DNA from 3 places in the Streptomyces sp. NPDC104814 genome. Region 2 is predicted to be linked to each of the others. Evidence: riboswitches for the same ligand, from Rfam matches in the RefSeq annotation. Region 2 holds a riboswitch; each other region holds the start of a gene.

Region 1 (5,787 bases), on a different contig from region 2:
TGGCCGCCGTGATGAGCGCCGCGACGGCGAGGACCGCGGCGACGACGCCCCGGGTGACGGGCGTCGCACCGGCCGGGCGCGGGCGGGCATAGGGCTGGTCGTGGCGTGCGGAGGGGCGGACGTGCACGGCAACCTCGCAGCGGGCGGGCGATGACAGTGACTTGTCGAGTGGGCTTGAGTCGCTGTTCAACCTAGGGGCTGCCGGAAGCCAACGGCAAGGGTGACCGGGGGAGTTGGGGGTGGACTGGGTGTCGTGGGTGGCGGGGCCGGGTGCGTGGTGCCTGCGGCGCCGGGTTGTCTTTCGGTGCGGGGCGGTGAGAGGTTCTCGCGCCGTTCCCCGCGCCCCTTTTTGCCTGCGGCGGCCCGTTGCCGTCCGGTGGGTGGTTGCTGCCGCGCCTGCGGTGCGTCGTGAGTCGGGGCCGTCCGTCCTCGGTCGGCGTTGGTCTACACCTGTGCTCGGCCCTGTTTGCGGACCTCCGCCAGGCGCAGGGCTCCCAGTTGGACCGCTACTTGGGTCGCGTCGGAGGGGACGTCGGAGAGGCCGCCGTTGGTGAGGGTGAACGCGTCCGTGCCCTGGCGGACCACCGCCACGTCGAGGGTGAGGACCGTCGGGTCCTGTGCGCCCTCGGCCGGTGGGGCCGTCACCGTGACACGCAGGCCCGCTCTCGCGTCCCCGACCGGCGGCAGGGAGGCGGGGGAGACCTGGACGTCCTGGGCCACGCCCCGGTCCGTCGTCGCGGTGAAGTGCGCGCAGGTGCGCGGCACCGTCGCGAGCCAGGCCAGGGTGCGGTCGACGTCGGCGGGCGGCTGGGCCGAGACCTGGTAGCGCAGCTGGGCGCCGGTGTCGGTGTCGTCCAGGCCGACGACCGCGCGGGCCGGGGAGCCGAGGAGTTCGTCGGAGTACAGGGCGTCGAGGAAGCGGGCGCAGTCGCCGGGTGCGCCCGTCGTCTTCAGCATGCCGTCCCGCCAGGTCGCCGCGCCCCGGGTGGGCGTCCAGGCCGGGCCGAGGTCGGATTCGGTGACCAGGACCGCCTGGGCCTGGGCGGCGGTCAGTGCGGGGGTGGTGGTGGGGGAGGCCGGTGCCGTGCGGGGGGCGGCGGACGTGGTGGGGGTGCCGGTGGGGGCCTCCTCCATGTCGAGGTAGCGGCCCGAGCAGGCGGTGGCGGTCAGGAGGGTGCCGGCGGCGAGCGTCAGGGCGAGGGCGGCGGGGGCCGGGGGTCGGGGCATCGGGGCTCCTGGGCGGGGCGGGGTGCGTAGGTCCAGGTCAGCACCGTGATCGCCGGACGACCAGCGCACAGGACCGTCCGGGCGACACATGCGCTCCCGGTGCCGCGGCGCTTATCGTCGGGGGACGACGGAAGGAGGCCGTGGTGGCCGCTCAACCCATCCCCGTGATCATCGACTGCGACACGGGTGTCGACGACGCCCTCGCCCTGCTGTTCGCCGTGCGTCACCCCGGTCTGGATCTGCGCGCGGTCACCTGTGTCGCCGGGAACACCGACGTGGACGGCGTCGTGCGCAACACGCTGACCGTGCTGGAGCAGGCGGGGGCGCCGGAGATTCCGGTGGGGCGGGGCGCTGAGCGTCCGCTGATCGAGCCGGCGCGGTCGGCACGCCACGTGCACGGCCACGACGGCATGGGCGACCTGGGGCTGCCCGCACCGGCCCGCCGGCCCGCCGACGTCGACGCGGTGACGCTGCTGCGCCGGGAGATCCTCGCCAGCGAACGGCCGGTGACCCTGATCCCGACGGCGCCGCTGACCAACATCGCCCTGCTGCTGCGCACCCATCCCGAGGTGACCCGCAACATCGAGCGGATCGTCTTCATGGGCGGCGCGGTCGCCACCGGCAATGCCACGCCGGTCGCGGAGTTCAACGTCTGGCACGACCCGGAGGCCGCGGCGATCCTGCTGACGGCCGGGGTGCCGATCACCATGTACGGCCTGGACGTGTTCATGCGGGTGGTCGTGCCCGGCAGCGATGTGCACCGGATGCGGGCGAGCGGTGAGCCCGGGACCCGGCTGGCCGGTGAGCTGCTCGCCCACCGGCCGACCACGCAGGGCGGCGAGCCCGAGGCCGAGGAGGCGGGCGGCCTCGGTGACGCGGGCGCGGTGTGCGCGGTCGCCGACCCGGCGGGCCTGACGACGCGGCTGCTGCCGGTGGAGGTGTCGCTGGCGCCGGGGCCGGGACGCGGGCAGACCGTCGTCGACCGGCGCCCCCGGCCCGGCGAGTCCGAGATCCACGAGGGCGCCCGCGAACAGCCCCTGGTCGACGTCGCGTTGGAGGTCGACGTCGACCGCTACGTCAAGCTGTACCTGGAGACGGTCGAGCGCTAGGGTCTGTCGTTTGGATCAGGCCGGCCTCGAGCTGCGGTGCGTCTCGGCCGACCCGAGCGGGGTCTGGTGCGTGCAGCTGCAAGGCGGAGGAGGGCGCCAACGCGGAGCGTTGGCAACCGACGACAACGCGGCAGATGTGCGTGCCAGACCCCGCGACGCCGGGATGATCCAAACGACAGGCCCTAGTCGGCAGTGGCGGAGGCCGTCCAGCGTTCCTCCACCCTGGCCAGCCTCCAGTACGTCAGGGCCGCCGCCCACACCAGGACGAACAGGCCGACGATGAGGTAGCCGACGTTGTCCAGGTCGATGTCGGCGATCCAGGCGGTGACGCCGTCGCGCAGGCCGAACTTGTCGTGCAGGACGCCGACCAGCTCGATGGTGCCGATCACGAACGCGACGGCGATGGACAGGCCGGTGATGGCCAGGTTGTAGAACACCTTGCGCACCGGGTTGGAGAACGCCCACTGGTAGGCGAAGTTCATGAACGTGCCGTCCAGGGTGTCGAACAGGCTCATCCCGGCGGCGAACAGCAGCGGCAGGCACAGGATCGCGTACCAGGGCAGGCCGGCGGCCGCGCCGGAGCCCGCCATCACCATCAGCGTGACCTCGGTGGCGGTGTCGAAGCCGAGACCGAAGAGGAAACCGAGCGGGTACATCTGCCCGGGCCGGGATACCGACTTGGTGAGGCGGCCCAGGATGCGGTTCATGAACCCGCGCGAGTCCAGGTGCGCCTCCAGCTCCTGCTCGTCGTACGTCCCCGCGCGCATCGCCCGGAACACCTTCAGGATGCCGACGAGGGCGATCAGGTTGAGCGCCGCGATCAGGTACAGGAACGTCCCGGAGATCGTCGTGCCGAGGAAGCCGAGGACCTGGTGGGTCGTCGAGCCTTCGTTCATCACCTTCCCGGCCAGCGAGGTGCCGCCCGCGATCAGCAGCGCCAGCACGACGACGACGCTGGAGTGGCCGAGCGCGAACCAGAAGCCCACGGACACCGGGCGTTTGCCGTCGGCCATCAGCTTGCGGGTGGTGTTGTCGATGGCGGCGATGTGGTCGGCGTCGAAGGCGTGCCGCACGCCCAGGGTGTAGGCGGTGACACCGAGTCCGATGCCGAACGCCTTGGAGCCGACTTCGTAGTGGCCCGGCACGACGAGCAGGAAGAGGATCCCGAAGGCGGCGACGTGCAGGGCGGCGATGGCGGCCAGCAGCCCGGCGGTCTTGACGGTGTCCTCGCGGCGCCACTTGAAAGTGGCGGCGGTGGTCGTCGTCGGGGCAGGGTCGGGCAAGGTCATCCGGTCACGCTCCAGCACCTCGTGGATCACTTCGTGAGTGCCGTGGCCGGTCTCCTGGCTGACGGGTCGTGCGTCCGCCGTCCCTGCCTTCCCGGTCGTAGGACCAGTGGCCCGGCGTGAGCCGGACGGGACGAGAACTCCCCGATCACAGTGGCGAGGGCCGCGTCGGTTCCACACCGACTTCCCGAACACCACGGCCCGCCCACGGTAGGGGTGCGGGACCACTTCTGCATAGCTGCACAGCTGAGCAGGTATCCAAGATCACAGGGCGGAAGGGGCACGGGTCACGCCGAGGGGCGGCGGACGCGGGCGGAGCCGCTGCGCGGGGGCCGGGGTGCGGGCGGGAGAATGCCGGCATGCACCTCGTGCCTTCCGACCGCGCCGGCCGCCGCACCATCGACGGCCACCGGGTCTGTGACGCCATCGCCGCCATCGGCGACGCCGCTCACGTGCGTGCCTGGGCCGACCGTTTCTCCCTGCTGGCCGACCCCAACCGGCTCGCCCTGCTGCTCGCCCTGCACCGCACCGGCCCGCTCGCCGTGTCCGACCTGGCGATCGCGACCGGGATGAACGACCCGGCCGTGTCCCAGGCCCTGCGGCTGCTGCGGGCGGCCGGCGCGGTGGCGGGCGAGAAGCAGGGCCGTGTCGTCCGCTACCGGGTGGTCGACGCGGACGTACAGGCGCTGCTCGCGCAGTGCACCGCCGACGGGGTCTGAGCCGGGAGGCCGCCGCGGTGTTCCCTTCCGACGGGAAATGGACAGTCATCTTCTTGACGATCCGTGACCGGCGAACGGAGTCCGCGTGCCCGATCTCTCCTCCCGCGACCCCGGCTGGTGGCGGCAGGCCGTCGTCTACCAGGTCTATCCCCGCAGCTTCGCCGACGCCGACGGCGACGGGCTAGGCGACCTGCGCGGGATCACCGGCCGCCTGACCCACCTGGCCGCGCTCGGCGCCGACGCGCTGTGGCTGAGCCCCTTCTACCCCTCCGAACTGGCCGACGGCGGCTACGACGTCGCCGACCACCGCGCCGTCGACCCGCGCCTCGGCACCCTGGACGACTTCGACGCGCTGGTCGCCGAGGCGCACCGGCTCGGCCTGAAGGTCGTCGTCGACATCGTCCCCAACCACACCTCGCACCGGCACGCCTGGTTCCAGGAGGCCCTGCGGGCCGGGCCCGGCTCGCGCGCCCGGGAGCGGTACGTCTTCCGGGACGGCCGTGGCGCCCACGGGGAGCTGCCGCCGTCGGACTGGCAGTCGGTGTTCGGCGGCAGCGCCTGGGAGCGGGTGCCGGACGGGCAGTGGTACCTGCACCTGTTCGCCCGCGAGCAGCCCGACCTGAACTGGGCCGACGACGAGGTCCGCGCCGACCTGCGCACCACCCTGCGCTTCTGGGCCGACCGCGGCGTGGACGGCTTCCGGGTGGACGTCGCCCACGCCCTGGCCAAGGATCTGTCCGAGCCGCTGCGCGACCTCGGCGCGCCCGAGCTGAGCGACGAGGCGGCGCTGGCGGTGCTGCCCCCGGGCAGCCATCCCTTCTACGACCGCGACGAGGTGCACGAGATCTACCGGGACTGGCGCCGCCTCCTCGACACCTACTCCCCGCCCCGCGCGGCCATCGCCGAGGCCTGGGTGCCGGGCGAGCGCCGCGCGCTGTACGCCCGGCCGGACGAACTGGGCCAGGCGTTCAACTTCGAGTACCTCCAGGCACCCTGGGACGCGGACGCGCTGCGCGAGGTCGTCACCTCCTCGCTGGCCGGCGCACGGGCCGTCGGCGCCTCGGCCACCTGGGTGCTGTCCAACCACGACGTCGTCCGGCACGCCTCCCGGCTGATGCTGCCGCCGGGCGCCGACGACAACGCCTGGCTGCTGTCCGGCGGCCGCGCGCCCCGGATCGACCCGGCGGCCGGGCTGCGCCGGGCCCGCGCGGCGACGCTGCTGATGCTGGCGCTGCCCGGCTCGGCGTATCTCTACCAGGGCGAGGAGCTGGGGCTGCCCGAGGTCGCCGGACTGCCGGCCGAGGTGCTCCAGGACCCGATCTGGGAGCAGACGGGCCATGTCCGCAAGGGCCGCGACGGCTGCCGGGTGCCGCTGCCGTGGACGGTGAGCGGCCCGTCGTACGGCTTCGGGGCGGGCGGCGCCTGGCTGCCGCAGCCGCCGTCCTT
Region 2 (5,787 bases):
CGGCCCGTCCACTGAGTTCGGTCACCGTCAGCGGCGGAACGTCGAGGCGCCAGAAGACCGTGGCGGATATCCCCAACGCCGCTGTGACAGCAGCCCGCACCACCTCCGGCTCGACGACCGCGAGCGTGCGACCCTCGACAGCTCGCGCTTCCTCCAGCCACTGCGCGACCCTCTGGCACAGGGCATGTACGGACTCACCCCCGTGGGGTGCGCTGCGCGGATCGGCGAGCCAGAGGGCCACGGCTTCCGGTTCGGCAGCCCCCACCGCATCCAGTGTGTGGCCCTGCCAGCGGCCCACGTCCAGGCCGCCCAGCTCTGGCGACTCCACGCCATCGAAGCCGAGGGCAGCCGCCGTGTCCCGGCAGCGCACACTCGGGGAGATGAGGACACGCGCAGGCGCGGGCAGTGACCCGGCGGCCTCACGGGCACGGGCCGCGCCGATGTCGTCGATGGAGTCTCCGTCGTAGAAACGGGCCTGCCGCAGCGACCGGCACATGGCGGGCGAGACGAAGGCAACGCGGCTGGTCACGCGGCTGCTCCTCCTGTCGGTGTCATGGGTCTGGTTTTCCACTGCGGTGATGTGCCTGCGAAGCGAGACCGGCGACCCCGCAATGCGCAGAGCCATGGCCGGCCTCGCGCGGCGGCTTCCGCGTGCCATCATGCAGGACGCCCTGGAGTGCGTGGTCGTCCGCGCAGCAGATCCTGTGGGTGACGCGGCCCCGGGACCCTGCGCGATGCCATGCTCATCCGCAACGGCGTCCATCCCGACGTGGCCCCCCCGGCTGTTGCTGACGGCCGAGCAGGGATACTCGGCCGTCAGCGTTCCGCCCGGTGGACGCATCACGGTCGGGGCCCTTGCGCGTGGCGTCCCAGGCCGAAGAATCGTCCGGTCAGGGTCAGGAGGCGGGCAGCTCGCCGCGGACGGTGCGGGCGGCGGTGACCAGGTTTTCCAGGGAGGCGCGGGTCTCGGGCCAGCCGCGGGTCTTCAGGCCGCAGTCGGGGTTGACCCAGAGTCGCTCGGCGGGCATGGCCTTGAGGCCGGTGCGCAGCAGCCCCGCCATCTCCCCGGCGCTCGGTACGCGAGGCGAGTGGATGTCGTACACACCGGGGCCGGCTTCGCGCGGGTAGCCGTAGGCGGCGAGTTCGCGGGCGACCTGCATGTGGGAGCGGGCGGCCTCCAGGCTGATGACGTCGGCGTCGAGGTCGTCGATCGCTTGGACGATGTCGCCGAACTCGGCGTAGCACATGTGGGTGTGGATCTGGGTGTCCGGGCGGACCCCACTGGTGGTGAGGCGGAAGGCTTCGGTCGCCCAGTCCAGGTACTCAGCCCTGTCGGCGGCGCGCAGGGGGAGGGACTCACGCAGGGCGGGTTCATCCACCTGGATCACCGAAGTCCCGTGCGCCTCCAGATCGTTGACCTCGTCGCGCAGGGCCAGGGCGACCTGGCGGGCGGTGTCGGCGAGGGGCTGGTCGTCGCGGACGAAGGACCAGGCGAGCATGGTGACCGGGCCGGTGAGCATGCCCTTGACCGGCCGGCCGGTGAGGGACTGGGCGTACGCGGTCCAGCGCACGGTCATCGGCTCGGGCCGGGAGATGTCACCGGCCAGGATCGGCGGGCGGACGTAGCGGGTGCCGTAGGACTGCACCCAGCCGTGCTGGGTGGCGAGGTAGCCGGTGAGCTGCTCGGCGAAGTACTGGACCATGTCGTTGCGTTCGGCCTCGCCGTGCACGAGGACGTCCAGGCCGGCCTTCTCCTGGAAGGCGATCACCTCATCGATCGCCGCCTTGATCCGCTCCTCGTAGCCTGCTGTGTCGATGCGGCCGGCGCGCAGGTCGGCCCGCGCGGTGCGCAGGTCACCGGTCTGTGGGAAGGACCCGATCGTCGTGGTCGGCAGGAGGGGCAGGCGGAGGTGGGCGCGCTGGGCCGCAGCGCGTTCGGCGTAGGGCTGGGAGCGGCGGGCGTCGGCCTGGGCGACCGCGGCGGCGCGGGAGCGCACGGCCGCGTCGTGGGTGATGGGCGAGCCCGCACGGGAGGCGAGGTCGGCGCGGTTGGCGGCCAGCTCGGCGGTGATCGTGTCGGTGCCCTGTGCGAGGCCCCTGGCGAGGGTGACGACCTCACGCGCCTTCTGCTGGGCGAAGGCGAGCCAGCGCACGATCTGCGGCTCGATGTCCCGTTCCGCGGTGGCGTCGAGCGGGACATGCAGCAGGGAGCAGGAGGCGGCCACGTCGACCCGGTCGGCCAGCCCGAGCAGGGTGCCCAGGGTGGACAGGGACTTGGTCAGGTCGTTGACCCAGATGTTGCGGCCGTTGACGACGCCGGCCACCAAGCGCTTGCCGGGCAGGCCGCCGACGGCCGCGAGGTCGTCCAGGTTCGTGGCGGCGGCCTCGGTGAAGTCCAGGGCCAGACCCTCGACCGGGGCCTTGGCGAGTACCGGCAGGGCCTCCCCGAGCCGGTCGAAGTAGGACGCCACCAGCAGCTTGGGCCGGTCGACGAGGGCGCCGAGGTCGCGGTAGGCGCGGGTGACCGCGTTGAGTTCGGCTGGGGTGCGGTCCTGGACGAGGGCGGGCTCGTCCAGTTGGACCCACTCGGCCCCTGCGGCGCGCAGGTCGGCGAGGACTTCTGCGTACACAGGCAGCAGGCGGTCGAGCAGGGTGAGCGGTTCGAAGGCGGCGGGCGCGCCGGGTGCGGGCTTGGCCAGGAGGAGGTAGGTGACTGGACCGACCAGCACGGGCCTGGCGGTGAGCCCCAGCGCCAGGGCCTCTTTCAGCTCAGTGACCTGCTTGGTCGCATCGGCGGCGAACACGGTGTGGGGGCCGAGTTCGGGGACCAGGTAGTGGTAGTTGGTGTCGAACCACTTGGTCATCTCCAGCGGCGCGACGTCCTGGGTCCCGCGGGCCATCGCGAAGTAGCCCTCAAGCGGGTCGGTCGCGACCGCGTCCCGGTGGCGGGCGGGGATGGCGCCGACCATGACGGTGGTGTCCAGGACGTGGTCGTAGTACGAGAAGTCGCCGGTGGGCACCTCGTGGATGCCGGCCTCGGTGAGCTGGTGCCAGTTCGTACGGCGCAGGCCGGCGGCGGTGGCGCGGAGGGCGTCAGCGGTGACGCGGCCCTTCCAGTAGCCCTCGATCGCCTTCTTCAGTTCCCGGCCCTGTCCCTGGCGGGGGTAGCCGTACACGGTGGCCCGTGCTGCCGCGCTTGCGGGCTTGGTCGTCACGGAGATCTCCTTCGCGAGATGAATCCCTGAGATCCCGGCGACGGGACGAGAGCGCGAAGGAACAACGTGCCGGACGGTGTCGGCCGGCGGCCGTCCGTTCGGTGTGTTCGCCGACCCGCCCTCGAGGTCACCGGGATGTCCGCGCACGAGTGGTTCGGGCGCGGGCAGTTGGCAGGTCTTCGGACTCGCGGGCACGTCTCGTCGTACGAAGTCGTACGAGACACCTACTGGCCGTCGCTTCCCAGGCCCTCCTCGGACCCAGTGCGTATGACGGCGGTCGTTCCCGCTCACCGCTGCGGGGCAGTCCCGGATTCCCACCGGGTTCCCTCTTGCGACGCATCCCGCCTGGCGGACGGGGCGAACCAGCTGCACCGGCCAGCCTACGGGGTCACCGTCAGAGAAGAGAGCGGGACGCCCATCATCGGGACGGTGAGGCGGACCACACCCCGCCGGGCAGGCCACCGGGCGGGAAGCCCACCGCACACGCGCCTCCCGCCCTTCCCCAGTCACGCCGCGCGGGGGACCCTCACCCCTGCGACGGAGCGGGCCCTCAGCCCGTGTCCGACGGCCTTGACCTCACCAGCGCCGCCGCCACCAGCCCCATCGGCATGGGTGCCGGGTCTGTGAACGCCTCGACTGCCCCCAGCGCGGCGCACCGCCACTCGGTCAGCCCTGCGGATCGACCAGAACACCAGCACGTTCGTGACGCACCCCGTGACCGATCGCACGCTCTGACCCCACGACGGGCTTGATAGCCTCAGCGGGCCAGTCGAGCCACATCCGAGGCCAGGGAATCCGGTGCGAATCCGGAGCTGACGCGCAGCGGTGAGGGGGACGGGCGGGGCACGACGCCACTGGGAGACCGGGAAGGCGCCCCGACCGGGCGAACCCGAGTCCGAAGACCTGCTGGCACCTCCGCGTCCCGGCGCGGACGGACGTCCGTAGGCCAGGCTCCGCGTACGAGCCCCGACCCCAAAGGCATGCCCGTGCTCCGCACCCCCGCTCTTCCCCGCACCCCGGCGCTTCTCCTCGCGTCCGCGCTGCTGCTCACCGCCTGCGGCTCCTCCGGCGACGACGCGAAGTCGCAGGAGACCTCGGCCGCCGGCTACCCGGTGACCCTCGACAACTGCGGCCACGAGGTCACCCTGAAGGCGCCCCCGAAGCGGGCCGTCTCCCTCAACCAGGGCACCACGGAGATCCTCCTCTCCCTCGGCCTCGCCGACCGCATGGCCGGTACGGCGACCTGGACCGACCCGGTGATGAAGGGCTTGGAGAAGGCGAACACGTCTGTGCCGCGCCTCGCCGACAACAACCCCTCCTTCGAGCAGGTCCTGGGCGCCGAACCCGACTTCGTCACCGCCTCGTTCGTCTCCACCCTCGGCAAGGGCGGGGTCGCCACCCGCGAGCAGTTCGAGAAGCTCGGCGTGCCCACCTACGTGTCACCGTCCGACTGCTCGGGCAAGGACAACGACCGCGGCGGCGACGGATCGCGCAGCAAGCCGCTCACCCTGGACGCCGTCTACGGCGAGATACGCGATCTGGCCCGTGTGTTCGGCGTCGAGGAGCGTGCCGAGAAGCTCGTCGGCGAGTTGAAGGAGCGGGTGCGCAACGCCACCGACGGGCTGAACGCCTCCGGTGTCTCCCTGATGTACTGGTTCGCCAACTCCCAGTCCCCCTACCTCGCCGGCTGCTGCGGCGCCCCGGGCGCCATCACCCGCGCGGTCGGCGCGAAGAACGCGTTCGCCGACACCCACGACGAATGGCCCCAGATCAACTGGGAGACGGTCGCCGACCGTGACCCCGATGTGATCGTGATCGGCGATCTGACCCGCAAGCAGCAGACCGCGGAGACCGCAGAAGCGAAGATCCGCTTCCTGGAGACGAACGCCGCCACCCGCGGTCTGACCGCGGTGAAGAAGAAGCGGTACGTCCTGCTGAGCGGGCAGGCGATGAACCCGTCCATCCGTACGGTCGAGGGGATCGAGAAAGTCGCAGCCGGCCTGCGGCACTTCGGACTTGCCAAGTGAGCGCCCGAGTGAGCGCCCGTTCCCTGCTGTTGACGGGCGGCGGGCTGGTCGCCCTGCTCGCGTCGATCGCCGTGGCCGTGACGATCGGCCCGGCCGACATCTCCACGGAGGACGTCTGGGCCTCCGTCGCGGCCCATCTCGGCCTCGGTGAAAGCACGTTGGCGCCGCTGCGGGACGGCATTGTGTGGAACCTGCGCATGCCCCGCACCCTCCTCGCCGCCGTGTGCGGGGCCGGACTCGCGGTGTGCGGGGCAGTGATGCAGTCACTGCTGCGCAACCCGCTGGCTGATCCCTTCGTGCTCGGGGTCTCCTCCGGGGCGTCCACGGGCGCGGTCGCCGTGGTCGTGCTCGGGGTGGGCGGCGGAGTGATATCCCTGTCGGCGGGCGCCTTCCTCGGGGCGCTGCTCTGCTTCGGCCTGGTGCTGCTGCTCAGCCACACCCTCGGCGGCAGCACCGACAGGGTCGTACTGTCCGGGGTGGCGGTCATGCAGCTGTTCTCCGCGCTGACCTCGTTCATCGTCCTGACCTCGGCCGACGCGGAGACC
Region 3 (5,787 bases), on a different contig from region 2:
CCGCCGCGAGCACGGTGGCGACCAGCGCGTCGGCCTGCGCGAGCAGCTCGTACAGCCCGGCGTCGGCGCCGCGCAGCGAACCGCAGTACACGGGCAGCGCGTTGGCGCCCTGCGCCTCGATCGCCTCGCACAGGGTGTCCACGAAGGCGGTGTTGCCGCTCAGTTCGTGGGCGCGGTAGAAGAGCACGCCGACGGTCGGCCGCCCGTCCCGCAGCGCGTACGAGCCGTGGACGCCGTACTCCGGCATCTTGTGCGGCTCCTCGAAGCCCTCACCCGTCAGCAGCACGGTGTCCGACAGGAACCGCGACAGCTCCAGCAGGTTCGCGGGGCCGCCCTCGACCAGGTACCGCAGCGCCTCGGCGACCACGCCGGCCGGCACGCTGGACTCGGCCATCAGCTCGGCGTCGGGCACGGCCTCGCCGCCCAGCAGTACGGTCGGCACCCCGGACGCCTTCAGCGCGGCGAGCCCGTCCTCCCAGGCCCGCTTGCCGCCCAGCAGGCGGACGACGGCCAGGTCCGCGCCGTCGAGCAGGCCCGGCAGCTCGGCGGCGACGTCCACCCGGGTGGGGTTGCCGATCCGGTAGTCCGCGCCGGAGGCCCGGGCCGCCAGCAGATCCGTGTCGGCGGTCGACAACAACAACACTGTGCTCATGCGGGCGCTCCCGGTGGAATGAAAGGCAGTCCTTGTGGCGCGCCGGACTCGATGAGCCGCCACAGCGCGTCCGTGTCCGCGTGCTGTTCGATCAGGTCGCCGAGCCGGTCGAGCTGCTCCTCGCGCAGCGCGGCGAAGGACGTGTCCGGCGCGGGCACGAAGCGGCGGCCCGCGGCGGCGGCCACCTCGCGCAGGAAGGCCCGCCGGAAGCCGTCCGACTCCAGCGAGCCGTGCCAGTGGGTGCCCCAGGTCTGGCCGACCCGGCAGCCGTCCAGGAAGGGTTCGCCGCCCTGGACGGTGGCCACGCCGTGGTGGATCTCGTAGCCGTCGACCCGCTCGCCGAGGGCTTCCCCGGCCGGCCGGGTGAGGGTCTTCTCGCGGGCGAACCGCACCCGCACGGGCAGGACGCCGAGCCCGTCGACCTCTCCGGCACGCGACTCGACGTCGTCCTCGATGTGCTCGCCGAGGAGCTGGAAGCCGCCGCAGATGCCGAGGACGGGCCGCTGCTCGGCCGCCCTGCGCACCAGGGCGTCGGCCAGACCCCGCTCGCGCAGCCACTGCAGGGCCCGCACGGTCCCGCGGGTGCCCGGGACCACCACCAGGTCGGCGTCGGCCAGCTCCTCCGGACGGTCCACGAACCGCACGACCACGCCGGGTTCGGCGGCGAGCGCGTCCACGTCGGTGAAGTTGGACATCAGCGGTATCGCGCAGACCGCGACCCGCAGCACGTCCTCGCCGAGGGGCGGGGAGACGGCCGACTCGCGGACGGTGCCGCGCAGGGACACCCTGAGGCCGTCCTCCTCGTCGATGCCGAGCCCGTGCCGGAAGGGCAGCACGCCGTAGGTGCGCCGCCCGGTCAGGCCGTGCAGCATGTCCAGGCCCGGCTCCAGCAGGGAGACGTCACCGCGGAACTTGTTCACCAGGAACCCGGCGACCAGCTCCTGGTCCTCGGGCGAGAGCAGGGCGACGGTGCCGAAGAAGGACGCGAAGACGCCCCCGCGGTCGATGTCGCCGACGACCAGGACGGGCAGCCGCGCACCCCGCGCGATGCCCATGTTCACGATGTCGGTCCGGCGCAGATTGATTTCGGCCGGCGAACCCGCCCCCTCGCAGATCACCGCGTCATACGTGCCCCGCAGCTCGGCCAGGCACTCCAGGACCGTGCCGAGCAGCCGCTGCTGGCGTCCGCCGTGGTAGCCGCGCGCGCTCATCTCACCCACCGGCTTGCCCAGCAGCACCACCTGACTGCTCTGCTCACCACCGGGCTTGAGCAGCACCGGGTTCATCAGCGCGGTCGGCTCGATCCGGCAGGCCTGGGCCTGCATGGCCTGCGCCCGTCCGATCTCGGCGCCCTCGCGGGTGACGAAGGAGTTCAGGGACATGTTCTGCGCCTTGAAGGGCGCCACCTTCACGCCCTGCCGCACCAGCCACCGGCAGATCCCGGCGGTCACGACGCTCTTTCCGGCGTCGGAGGTGGTGCCGGCGACGAGGAGACCGCCGTTCATCGATCACGCCCCTTCCCGATGAGGCGTGCGCCCGCGCACACGCCGAGCGCAAGCCAGCTCACGCGCCGGGACAGCCGTACCGCCCGGCGGATGTCGTGGGTTCGCACGGCGCGCCCCCGCGCGTTCAGCACGGGCCGGTGCTCCACCCGCCCGCCGTACGACAGCGTTCCGCCCAGCCGCACGCCGAGCGCGCCCGCGAAGGAGGCCTCCACGGGGCCCGCGTTGGGGCTGGGGTGTTTCACCGCGTCCGTTCGCCAGGCCCGTACGGCACCGCGCCGGTCCGGGCCGGTGAGCACGGCGAGGGCGGCGGTCAGCCGGGCTCCCGGCCAGCCGGCCACGTCGTCCAGCCGGGCGGAGGCCCAGCCGAAGCGCCGCAGCCGCGGCGACTTGTGACCGACCATCGCGTCCAGGGTGTTGACGGCCCGGAAGCCGAGCAGCCCGGGGACGCCGCCGACGGCGCCCCACACCAGGGCGCCCACGACGGCGTCGGAGGTGTTCTCGGCGACCGACTCGACCACGGCCCGGGCGATCCCGTCGGCGTCCAGCGCCTGCGGGTCCCGGCCGCACAGATGGGGCAGCCGGGCCCGGGCCGCCTTCACGTCCCCGGCTTCCAGGGCGCGTCCGATGGCGCGGGCCTCGCGAGCGAGCGAGGTCCCCCCGACCACGGACCAGGTGGCGGCGGCGGTCAGCGCGATCGAGGCGGCGGGGGAGCGGCGCACGCAGCGGGCGGCGGCGGCCCCGAGGGCGACGGCGCCGCCGGCGCAGACGGCGGTGTGCAGGGTGCCCCAGCCGCGGTGGTCGCGCCACAGGGTGCGCTCGACGGCGCCCGCGGCCCGTCCGAACACGGCGACCGGGTGCCCGCGGCGCGGATCACCGAGGAGGAGGTCGCCGAGGAGGCCGGCGGCGGCGCCGTACGCGAAGACGCGTTCGGCTCGCACGGGGCTCAGCCGGCCGTGGGGTCGGGCTGGGCGTCGCTGATGGGCCTGGTCCTCAACCGGCAGCCGCACATGGCGTCATGTCCTCACTCAGGGTGTCCGCGCCCTGGTTCGAAGGAGATCGGCGGTGAGAGTTCCTGGCTCCCGGGGTTGCTCAACCCCGGTGACAGTGGCGGGACCGCGCCGGACTTCCACCGGCTTCCTCTCCTGCACGCCGCAACTTGGCCCCGGCAGTCCACCACGGCTGTTCGGGGACCGTCAACTTGCCCTTGACCTGGGGCGGAGGAGTGTGGGCAGGCCCACACACGGATGACCTGCCAGGTCACACGACGGAACGCGGGGTGCCGCTCGGGCACCCCGCGTCCTGTGTGGTGAGGCCGGTCAGGCGACGATCAGGCTGATGCCGTACGCCACCGCCGCCGCGCACGCCGCGAAGCAGGCGTACGCGCCGGTGACCGCGAGGGCGGCCGAGCCGCCCTGGGCCTGGGCCCGCTCGCGGCGGGACAGACCCATGATGCCGAGGGTGAACAGGGCCACCAGACCCACGGTGACCACGAGGCTGACACCGAAGACGGAACCGAGGGCCGCCCAGTCGATCTTCATGCTGCTTCTCTTCCTTCGTACCCGAAAGCGGCGGTCAGACGGCCGGGGCCGGGTTCGCGGTGGCCGGCTGCTCCGCCGTCGCGACGGCCGGAGCGGGGATGGTGGCCATCAGGTCGTCCGTGACGGCCGGGCCGGCGACCGGGGGCGGGGTCACGGCGGCCATCGCGGTGGTGACCACGCCGGCCGGCTCCTCGTCCACGGCGTTGACGTTGGTGTGGTCGACCACCTCGCGGCGGGAGACCTTCCAGATGCCGAAGCTGGCGGACACCAGGAAGACGGCGACCAGTGCGGTGCCCCAGGCGCCGAAGCCGGTGACGTACTCGGCGAGCGCGCCGACCAGCGCGGCGGCCGGCAGGGTCAGGCCCCAGGCGATGAACATGCGGGTCGCGGTCGACCAGCGCACCACACCGCCCTTGCGGCCCAGGCCCGCGCCCATCACGGAGCCGGAGACGACGTGCGTGGTGGACAGCGAGAAGCCGAGGTGGGAGGAGGCGAGGATGGCGGTGGCCGCGCTGGTCTGGGCGGCGAAGCCCTGCTGCGGCTGCATGTCCGTCAGGCCCTTGCCCATGGTGCGGATGATGCGCCAGCCGCCGATGTAGGTGCCGAGCGCGATGGCCAGGCCGGCCGAGAGGATCACCCAGGTGGGCGGGTCGGAGTCGGGCGCGATGGCGCCGCCGGCGACCAGGGCGAGGGTGATGATGCCCATCGTCTTCTGCGCGTCGTTGGTGCCGTGGGCGAGGGAGACCAGGCCCGCCGAGGCGATCTGGCCGGCCCGGAAGCCCTTGTCGGCCGCCTTGCCGTCGGCCTTCTTGCCGAGCGTGTACGACAGACGGGTCGCGACCATCGCCGCGACACCGGCGACGACCGGGGCGGCGACCGCGGGCAGCAGCACCTTGGTGACGAGCACGTCGCCGTGGACCGCGCCGAAGCCGGCCGAGGCGACGGTGGCGCCGATCAGACCGCCCATGAGGGCGTGCGAGGAGCTGGAGGGCAGGCCCACGAGCCAGGTCAGCAGGTTCCAGAGGATCGCGCCGACCAGGGCGGCGAAGATGACCTCGGGACGGATGCCGCTCTCGTCGACGAGACCCTTGGAGATCGTGTTGGCGACCTCCACGGAGAGGAAGGCGCCCACGAGGTTGAGGGCGGCGGACATGGCCACGGCGATCTTGGGCCGCAGCGCGCCGGTCGAGATGGTGGTGGCCATCGCGTTGGCGGTGTCGTGGAAACCGTTCGTGAAATCGAACGCAAGCGCGGTTACCACCACGATCGCGAGGATCAGCGAGAAGCTTTCCATTTACCCAGGCATTCGTTCGAAGTCATTGGCTCGTCGAACGTAAGTAACGCGGGTGAACGGAAGGTGAACTGGGACGGGCGGCGCGATGTCGGAAAGAGGGGGGCGTTGCTCCGTTCCACCGTGCCGGGCCGGGCGCCACACGGCCCGTCCGCCCGGCGTGGGGCGTCGTGGCCGGTCGCGGGCCCGGGAAAGAGATGTCGGTCACCCGGGGCTGGCAGGATCGCGGCATGACGGAACAGCGGCGGGAACGGCACTGCGGACGGGCGGTCGACGGGGCGCGCGCGGAGGAGACGCGGGCCGGTGAGCAGGAGGCCCGTGCCCGGGAGGAGCAAGCCGGTGAGCAGGAGGCTTGCACCCGGGAGGAGCAGGCCGGTGAGCGGGAGGCCCGCGCCTGGGAGGAGCTGGTCGCCACGGCGCGCGGGACCGTCGCCGACGGACTGGTCGTCGGCACCTCCGGCAATGTCTCGGTACGCGTCGGTGACCTGGTGCTGGTCACCCCGTCGGGCGTGGCCTACGACCGGCTGCGTCCGCGGGACCTGACGGCGGTCGGCCTCGACGGCCGGCAGGTGCGCGGCTCCCTGGTGCCGACCAGCGAGCTGCCGATGCACCTCGCCGTATACCGCACGACGGACGCCCGGGCCGTCGTGCACACGCACGCCGTCCACGCCACGGCGGTCTCCACGCTCGTGCAGGAGCTCCCGCTCGTCCACTACATGGCCGCGGCCCTCGGCGGCCCGGTCCGGGTCGCCCCCTACGCGACCTACGGCACGCACGAGCTGGCCGAGAACATGCTGCGGG

What was found. A riboswitch is a leader RNA that binds a small molecule or an ion and turns the genes downstream of it on or off. The one in region 2 is predicted to bind cobalamin.
Region 1: another riboswitch for cobalamin. It lies ahead of nicT (Nickel transporter NicT); the one in region 2 lies ahead of metE (5-methyltetrahydropteroyltriglutamate--homocysteine S-methyltransferase).
Region 3: another riboswitch for cobalamin. It lies ahead of ACZ64A_RS12785 (cobalamin biosynthesis protein); the one in region 2 lies ahead of metE (5-methyltetrahydropteroyltriglutamate--homocysteine S-methyltransferase).

Annotation. Positions count from the first base shown of each region.
Region 1 is NZ_JBVJOL010000011.1:193,802-199,588, reverse strand. Features, by position in the region: gene ACZ64A_RS30910 (hypothetical protein) at 1-127, opposite strand, end outside; gene ACZ64A_RS30905 (hypothetical protein) at 445-1,227, opposite strand; gene ACZ64A_RS30900 (nucleoside hydrolase) at 1,371-2,336, shown strand; gene nicT (Nickel transporter NicT) at 2,519-3,625, opposite strand; cobalamin riboswitch at 3,653-3,836, opposite strand; gene ACZ64A_RS30890 (ArsR/SmtB family transcription factor) at 3,982-4,341, shown strand; gene ACZ64A_RS30885 (glycoside hydrolase family 13 protein) at 4,427-5,787, shown strand, end outside.
Region 2 is NZ_JBVJOL010000009.1:348,003-353,789, forward strand. Features, by position in the region: gene ACZ64A_RS28155 (histidine phosphatase family protein) at 1-529, opposite strand, end outside; gene metE (5-methyltetrahydropteroyltriglutamate--homocysteine S-methyltransferase) at 897-3,215, opposite strand; cobalamin riboswitch at 3,369-3,597, opposite strand; partial or broken gene ACZ64A_RS28165 (short-chain fatty acyl-CoA regulator family protein) at 3,776-3,950, shown strand; cobalamin riboswitch at 3,965-4,140, shown strand; gene ACZ64A_RS28170 (ABC transporter substrate-binding protein) at 4,196-5,242, shown strand; gene ACZ64A_RS28175 (FecCD family ABC transporter permease) at 5,251-5,787, shown strand, end outside.
Region 3 is NZ_JBVJOL010000002.1:942,416-948,202, forward strand. Features, by position in the region: gene cobN (cobaltochelatase subunit CobN) at 1-652, opposite strand, end outside; gene ACZ64A_RS12780 (cobyric acid synthase) at 649-2,157, opposite strand; gene ACZ64A_RS12785 (cobalamin biosynthesis protein) at 2,154-3,095, opposite strand; cobalamin riboswitch at 3,202-3,367, opposite strand; gene ACZ64A_RS12790 (hypothetical protein) at 3,474-3,695, opposite strand; gene ACZ64A_RS12795 (inorganic phosphate transporter) at 3,730-4,989, opposite strand; gene ACZ64A_RS12800 (class II aldolase/adducin family protein) at 5,217-5,787, shown strand, end outside.